Linked DNA regions of Massilia litorea. The protein of the gene in region 2 interacts with the protein of the main gene of each other region in a pairwise test. Links are inferred from orthologs where the notes say so. Each region holds a gene or a part of one and is shown on either strand. Other genes may lie near its edges.

The links.
Region 1: the proteins of dnaE (region 2) and dnaQ interact in binary tests that used the Escherichia coli proteins (3 or more experiments, as listed by UniProt). The link is inferred for Massilia litorea from one-to-one orthologs.

What each region holds. Positions count from the first base shown.
Region 1 is NZ_CP062941.1:4,190,574-4,193,675, forward strand. Bases 305-3,093 are described here. They hold dnaQ (DNA polymerase III subunit epsilon), read right to left. Parts: upstream 2,159-3,093; coding sequence 1,451-2,158; downstream 305-1,450. Other genes in these bases: LPB04_RS18915 (hypothetical protein), read right to left, coding at 305-470; LPB04_RS24125 (hypothetical protein), read right to left, coding at 518-736; rnhA (ribonuclease HI), read right to left, coding at 2,214-2,654; LPB04_RS18940 (class I SAM-dependent methyltransferase), read right to left, coding at 2,679-3,093. Also shown: more of LPB04_RS18915, read right to left, coding at 51-304; more of LPB04_RS18940, read right to left, coding at 3,094-3,102. UniProt on the Escherichia coli protein: DNA polymerase III is a complex, multichain enzyme responsible for most of the replicative synthesis in bacteria. The epsilon subunit contain the editing function and is a proofreading 3'-5' exonuclease.
Region 2 is NZ_CP062941.1:2,168,478-2,172,862, reverse strand. What follows is about bases 312-4,383. They hold dnaE (DNA polymerase III subunit alpha), read right to left. Parts: upstream 4,010-4,383; coding sequence 512-4,009; downstream 312-511. Other genes in these bases: LPB04_RS09665 (glycosyltransferase family 4 protein), read left to right, coding at 4,158-4,383; LPB04_RS09675 (glycosyltransferase family 2 protein), read left to right, coding at 312-359. In the rest of the region: more of LPB04_RS09675, read left to right, coding at 1-311; more of LPB04_RS09665, read left to right, coding at 4,384-4,385. UniProt on the Escherichia coli protein: DNA polymerase III is a complex, multichain enzyme responsible for most of the replicative synthesis in bacteria. This DNA polymerase also exhibits 3' to 5' exonuclease activity. The alpha chain is the DNA polymerase catalytic subunit.

The DNA.
Region 1 (3,102 bases), 2.0 Mb from region 2 along the record:
GTCGACATGATCAGGCCTGGTCGTTTCTCTTGCCGTGAGCCCGGGATGGCTCAGTCGGGGTATAAGCGTTCGAAGACTTCCTTGAACATTAGCCACTGTTGCGGAATCGAAGTGCTCTTCAACTCTTCCTGATAAACCGCCAGCGCGATTTCAATCGCGGGAATCAGCTGCCGGGTTTTACGGAGCTTGGTTTGTTCGATCAGGTAGTTCACGAGATCGATTGGCCTGTGCATCTGCATGTCTTGCGGCACCAGAGCCGGGTACGGGACGAAATCTTGAGGATGCGCAGCGTGAAGCAGCAGAAGCGTGTATTCGCCAACCATCGCCTGAGCACCCAGCGCCCCCAAGCTATTGAGATACTTCAGCTCCAAATTGATGTTGTTGAGCAAATCGTTGTCATTACGACTGATTAGCAACGAGGGCTCATCACCTTGCCTGGTGAGTCCCACGATGAGACGTGGATCTTTCATGATCAATCCTTTCTACCCGGCCGGAGCCGGGCATGGACAAATGACGATTAAGGTGCAGGGTGCGCGCCGTTGTCAGTTAATCTTTTTGCCGTTTCGAAACAGGCAAACATCCGATCGTTAGCTTCTTGCTTGGACATTTCGACCTCTCGGTAAAGGTCCTGCCCTTTCCTTCCCTTGGCGTTGACGATCGCGTTGCAAACTCTGATCTCCGCGATATTGATGTCCACGCAAATTTGACCCAACTCGGCTTGGGTCTTGCCTCTCATTCCGCTGTCTGGCCCACGAAGGTGCTATCGTCACCCTGCCTGTGGGCCACGAGGACGTGTTTCCCTCTATTGGATCCCCTCGCTCTCCAGCCAGCCCAATGCGAGCTGATGGTTTGAGCTGCGCAGGGAACGTGCCCTGCTTGATGGCTGAGTAGATACTTGACCGCGATAGCCCAGTCATCGACATGACTTCGCGGATCCGGATGATCCGGCCGCTACCTGGAAGAGTTGGGATTTGCATCGCTGCTCCAATAAGGTTGACTGGTCCAAGAGTACCTGTACAGCCCAGGCAGGAACAGCATCTAACAGCCTGGTTTTCGCCCGGTTAGATTTGCTCATCGGTAGAGGTGGCCGTGAATGTCCGACCGTGGAGGCCAGCCGCAAAGGAGACTAGTAGCTGACCGTATCTCAGGTATCAGCCATTTGTCGCCACGCGGCATGTTGACGGGGGCTTCTTCGCGAGTCGCCATCGAAAGGCTCTCATGCTGAGCAAGTCCCATATTGTCCAGCGACGTACCGGGATGTTTCCCGTACTTTTCCCGTACAAAGAAAAAGGGCCTGTAACGCAACGTTACAGGCCCTTGACTTTGCTAAGAATTCTGGTGGGAAGTGCAAGTTTCGAACTTGCGACCCCTGCAGTGTGAATGCAGTGCTCTACCCCTGAGCTAACCTCCCTGACAACGAGGCGTATTATGCCAAAAACTTTCTCTACCGTCAAACTTTTGGCGAATAATTTCTCCACACGCATTCGCCTTTGACGCCTTTGTCGAGGCCGGCAAGCACTTCGTCGTGGAATGCCAGTTCGTCCGCACTGGCCGCGACGACGATGATCTCGCCCAGCGGCACGGCGTCGAGCTCGATGCCGTCGCTGGTGGATTCCGCCTCGTGGTCCATCGACAGCGAGTTCTGGCCGCGCGTCATGGCGAGATACACATCGGCCAGCAGCTCCGAGTCGAGCAATGCGCCGTGCAGCTTGCGGTGGGCGTTCGAGACGCCGTAGCGGTCGCAGAGGGCGTCCAGCGAGTTGCGTTTGCCCGGATGCATTTCCTTGGCGTTGACCAGTGTGTCGATCACGCCGCTGCAATGCGACGTAAAACTCGGCAGGCCGAGCCGCTGGAATTCGGCGTTGAGAAAACCCAGGTCGAACGGCGCGTTATGGATGATGACTTCGGCGCCGGAGATGTAGGCGCGAAGCTTCTCGGCGATCTCGTGGAATTTCGGCTTGTCGCTGAGGAACTCGGTGGTCAGGCCGTGCACCGCGAGCGCAGCCTCGTCGGACTCGCGCTCGGGGTTGATGTACTCGTGAAAATTGTTACCGGTGAGCGTGCGATTGACCAGCTCGACGCAGCCGATTTCGATGACGCGGTCGCCCGTGCGTGGATTCAGGCCGGTGGTTTCGGTATCGAGGACAATCTGGCGCATGGCTGGCTAATCTTGAGTAAAGGCAAGACGAGAGTATAGCGCATGCGCCCCTGGATCAGCGTCGTACGGTGGTCACACCCCGGTTCGCCAGCACGTCGGCGCGCTCGTTGCCGGGATGGCCGTTGTGGCCGCGTACCCAGCGCCATTCGACCGTGTGCTGCTGCTGGGCCAGGTCGAGCGCCTTCCACAAATCGTCGTTCTTGACGGGCTCCTTGGCCGCGGTCTTCCAGCCGCGTGCCTTCCAGCCGTGGATCCATTCCGAAATGCCCTTCTGCACGTACTGGCTGTCGGTGTGCAGCACCACGTCGCAGGGCCGGTTCAGGACGCCCAGGGCCTCGATCACGGCCTTCAACTCCATGCGGTTGTTGGTCGTGTTCAGCTCGCCGCCAAAGATTTCCTTCTCGTGCCCGTCGGCCACCAGCAGCGCGCCCCAGCCGCCGGCGCCCGGATTGCCCTTGCAGGCGCCATCGGTAAAAATTTCCACTTTCGTCGTCATGCCAGGCGGTCTTTCCTTGATTCTTTATTCTCTGTTGGTTGCCGGGACAGCCTGCGGCGCCCGGCTCGACTTCTTGTTCCACGCCGGCCCGATCAGGTGCATGCCTTTCACGCGCTTGATCGCGTGCACGATGTAGACGGCGCCAAGGTAGGGCCACCACTTCTGCCCTGCCCCTTCCATCACCGCGAAGCGGTTGATCCACTGGGCCGTGCGAAACGGTGGCGCGTAACAGCCGAAATGGCTGCGCGTGACGCCAAGATTCAACAATTTTAACCAGTCTTTCATGCGGGGCATAGAGATGAATTCGCCTGCCGCCGGCAGGTAGCCGCTGCGCGTGACCTTGCCCAGCCCCTGGCGCACGCCCCACAGGCTGGCCGGATTGAAGCCGCAGATGATCACCTGCCCTTCGGGGATCAGCACGCGCTCGACCTCGCGCAGCACCTGGTGC
Region 2 (4,385 bases):
TGCTGCATACCCGCCGCCACTTCGAGACGCTGCCGGTGAGCGCTGCGCTGCGCCTGCACATCGATGCCGCCACCGTCCATTATTACATCGTGATCCTGAAGCGCACCTACGAAATGCCGTGGCGCGAGGGACGCGCCGCGCGCGCCGACGTCAGGGCCCTGCTGCTGCAGAACCTGTTCAATCCGCTGGAAACGGTACTCGACGCGATGGCGGGCGAAGTGCTGGACAGCCACGACCGCCGTGCCGACCGCCGCGCCGCCTCGCAGATGCGCAAGCTATTGGCCGGCAATCCCGGCTTCGTGCTCGGCAAGCTGGTGGCGCGCAAGATCAAGGTCTGGCAGCGCAAGGCCGCGGCGTGATTTAAGCGCAAGCCGGTAACGTTTCGTTGGCCGTCATGTACCGTAGGGTGGGCTCTTGAGCCCACGCGGTGATACGTAACCGCAAGATCATCGGGCACGAACACGGAGCCCGTGCGAATCACCGCGTGGGCGGAGCCCACCCTACGCGACGATCAGTACTCGACCGCCACCGCCTTCGCCCCCAGCGTCAGCTCGAGCGCCTGCTTCAGGGCGTCCGACGGCGCCACTCTCCACTCGTCGCCCAGCTGCAGGATGCAGTCGACGTTGTTCGGCTTGATGCGCAGGCTGACCGGCAGCCCGTCCGGGTGTTTATAGGGCGCGATCACCTCGGCGATCTTCGCCGGGCTGACCGTGCATTCGAGGTCCATCTCCAGCTTGTGGCCGTACTGGATGCGCGAGCTGGCCAGGTCGAATACCTTCTCCGCCGTGATGCGCAGGCCGCCGTTGAAGCGGTCTTCCGACACTTTACCCACCACCAGCAGGAATTCGTCTTCGCGGAAGGCGTTCTTGTTCGCCTCGAACACCTCATTGTAGACCGTGACCTCGACCACGCCGGTCTTGTCGTCGAGCGCGACGATCAGGATCTTGCCGCGCTGGGTCATCTGCGTGCGCACGCCGGTGATCACGCCGCACAGCATGCGCGGCTCGCGCGAGGGCTCCAGGTCCTGCAGGCGGGTGCGGGCGAAGCGCCGCACTTCCTGGGCGTAGATGTCGAACATGTGGCCCGACAGGTAGAAGCCGAGCGCGGTCTTTTCCTCGGACAGCTTCTGGCGGTCGGTCCAGGGCAGCGCCTTGACGTATTCCGGCGGCGCGACCAGGTCGGAATCATCGCCGCCGAACAGGCTGACCTGGTTCGCAGCGGCCGCTTCCTGGCCGGCCACTTCCATCGCAAACGTCACCGAGGCCAGCAGGATCGCGCGGTCGACGCCGAAGCAGTCCATGGCGCCGGCGCGGATCAGCGACTCGATGGTGCGGCGGTTGATCTGCTTGCGGTCGACGCGCTTGCAGAAGTCAAATAAATCCTTGAACTTGCCGCCTTCCTTGCGCGCGGCGACGATCGCCTCGATCGCGCCCTGGCCGGCGCCCTTCACGCCGCCCAGGCCATAGCGGATATTGCTGACCTGCTTGCCGGTGACGGATTTCGGCTGGCCTTCCGGCGTAAAACGGAACTGCGATTCGTTCACGTCCGGCGGCAGCAGCGTCAGTTTGCAGACGTCGATCGCGTCCTCGACCAGGATCTTGATCTTGTCCGTGTCTTCCATCGCCAGCGACATGTTGGCTGCCATGAAGGCGGCCGTATGGTGCACTTTCAGATAGGCGGTATGGTAGGACAGCAGCGCATAGGCGGCGGCGTGCGATTTATTGAAACCGTAGCCCGCGAACTTCTCCATCAAGTCGAAGATCTCGTCCGCCTTCTCCGTCGACAGGCCGTCCTTGGCGGCGCCGGCGCGGAAGATCTCGCGGTGCTCGGCCATCTCTTCGGCCTTCTTTTTACCCATCGCGCGGCGCAGCATGTCGGCGCCGCCCAGCGAATAGCCGCCGACGATCTGCGCCATCTGCATGACCTGCTCCTGGTAGACCATGATGCCGTAGGTCTCGGACAGGATGGACTCGGTGCGCGGATCGGGATAGTCGAATTTTTCGCCGTGCTTGCGCTTGCAGAAGTCCGGAATCAGGTCCATCGGGCCCGGACGGTACAAGGCGACCAGCGCAATGATGTCCTCGAAGCGGTCGGGACGCGCATCTTTCAACATGCCCTGCATGCCGCGCGACTCCAGCTGGAAGATTGCGACGGTTTTCGCATCCGACAGCAGTTTATAGGACGGCCGGTCGTTCAGCGGCAGCGACTCGAGGTTGAATTCGGCGTCCACCGGATCGAGCGCGCGGATGTAGTTCACGGCGCGGTCGAGAATGGTCAGCGTGGTCAGGCCCAAAAAGTCGAATTTGACGAGGCCGACCGCCTCGACGTCGTCCTTGTCGTACTGCGAGACGACGCCGGCGTCGCCGCCCTGGGTGTACAGGGGGCAGAAGTCGGTCAGCTTGCCGGGGGCGATCAGCACGCCGCCGGCGTGCATGCCGATGTTACGGGTGATGCCCTCGACCTGCTGCGCCAGCTCCAGCACCTGTTTGACCTCTTCCTCGTTCTCGAGGCGTTCCTTCAGCAGCGGCTCCTCTTCGATCGCTTCGGCGATCGAGACCGGTTTGCCCGGCTTGAACGGGATCAGCTTGGAGATGCCGTCGCAGAAGTTGTAGCCGTAGTCGAGCACGCGGCCGACGTCGCGGATCGCGCCTTTCGCCGCCATGGTACCGAAGGTGGCGATCTGCGACACGGCATCGCGGCCGTACAGGTCCTTCACGTGCTGGATCACCAGCTCGCGCTTTTCCTGGCAGAAGTCGATGTCGAAGTCGGGCATCGAGACGCGTTCCGGATTCAGGAAGCGCTCGAACAGCAGGTTGTATTTCAGCGGGTCCAGGTCCGTGATCTTCAGCGCGTAGGCCACCAGCGAGCCCGCGCCCGAACCACGGCCCGGGCCGATCGGCACGCCGTTATTCTTGCCCCACTGGATGAACTCCGCAACGATCAGGAAGTAGCCCGGGAACTTCATCTTGATGATGGTGTTGTTCTCGAACTCCAGGCGCGCCTCGTAGCGCGGACGCTCCGCTTCGCGCTTGGCCGGGTCCGGGAACAGCTGCTCGAGGCGCTCCTCCAGGCCCTTCTTCGTTTCGGCGACCAGGAACTCGTCGATCGTCATGCCCGGCGGCGTCGGGAAGTCCGGCAGCTGCGGTTTGCCGAGCGTGAGCACGACGTTGCAGCGCTTGGCGATTTCCACCGAATTGGCGAGCGCGCCCGGCAGGTCGGCGAACAGTTGCGCCATCTCGGCCTGCGTTTTGAAGCACATCTCCTCGTTGAAGCGGCGCACGCGCTTGGCGTTGGCCAGCATCTCGCCCTCGGCGATACAGGTGCGCGCCTCGTGGGCGATGAATTCGCCCTTGCTGATGAACTGCACCGGGTGGGTTGCCACCACCGGCAGCCCGAGGCGGCCGGCCAGCGCCACCGAATGGCGCACGGCCTGCTCCTGGTTGGCCGCGCCCGCGCGCTGGATCTCGATATAGAAGTGGCCGGGGAAGATGCGCGCCCAGCGCTCGGCATTGCGTTCCGCGCGCTCGATATCGCCGTTGTCGATCGCCTGGCCGACGTCGCCGAAGCAGGCGCCCGAGAGCACGATCAGGGCATTGCTCTGGTCGGCCTCCGGGTGCAGCGTCGAGGTGGACGTGGCCAGTGCTTCGAGCCATTCGGTGCGGAACTCGGCGCGGCCCTTGTACTGGTTGGTGAGCCAGGCTTTCGAGAGCAGCTCGCACAGCTGCAGGTAGCCGGTATGGTTTTTCGCCAGGATCAGCAGGCGCGAGGGTTTATCCCGGTTGTCGTCGTTGGTGATCCAGGCGTCGACCCCGACGATCGGCTTGATCCCCTTGCCGCGCGCCGCCTTGTAGAAGCGCACCATGCAGAACATGTTGGCGAGGTCGGTGACGGCGAGCGCCGGTTGCTTGTCCTTGGCGGCGGCGCCGACCAGGTCGTCGATGCGCACGAGGCCGTCCACGATCGAGTATTCGGAGTGGACGCGCAGGTGGGTGAAAGTCGGGGAAGTCATACCCGTATTTTAACCCGCCGGCGGCTCATCGGCGCCGGCCGCGGACGTAGTTGCAACTAGACAACAAGACGCTTTCTGGTGCGTCGCCTCTTATAATAGTGTCCATGCCATTCGAACCCTGCTTCCTGCTCCGATGACGCCGCCGCCCATGCGCGCACCCGCGTCCCCCACCCTGTTCGAGCTGCTGACGGACGATGCCGCCGCCGGCAGTATCGCCGTCCTGCCGCCGCCCGCACCCGGCCTGGCGCCGGCCGTCGCCGCCCCAGCCGCCGGCGCCGGCCTGCGCCGCCTGGCCGCACCCCTGCTGCTGGCGGCGCGCGTGGTGCTGCGCCGGCCGCAAGTGCGCCAGCTGGCGCTGCGCATCCTGAAGCGCTCC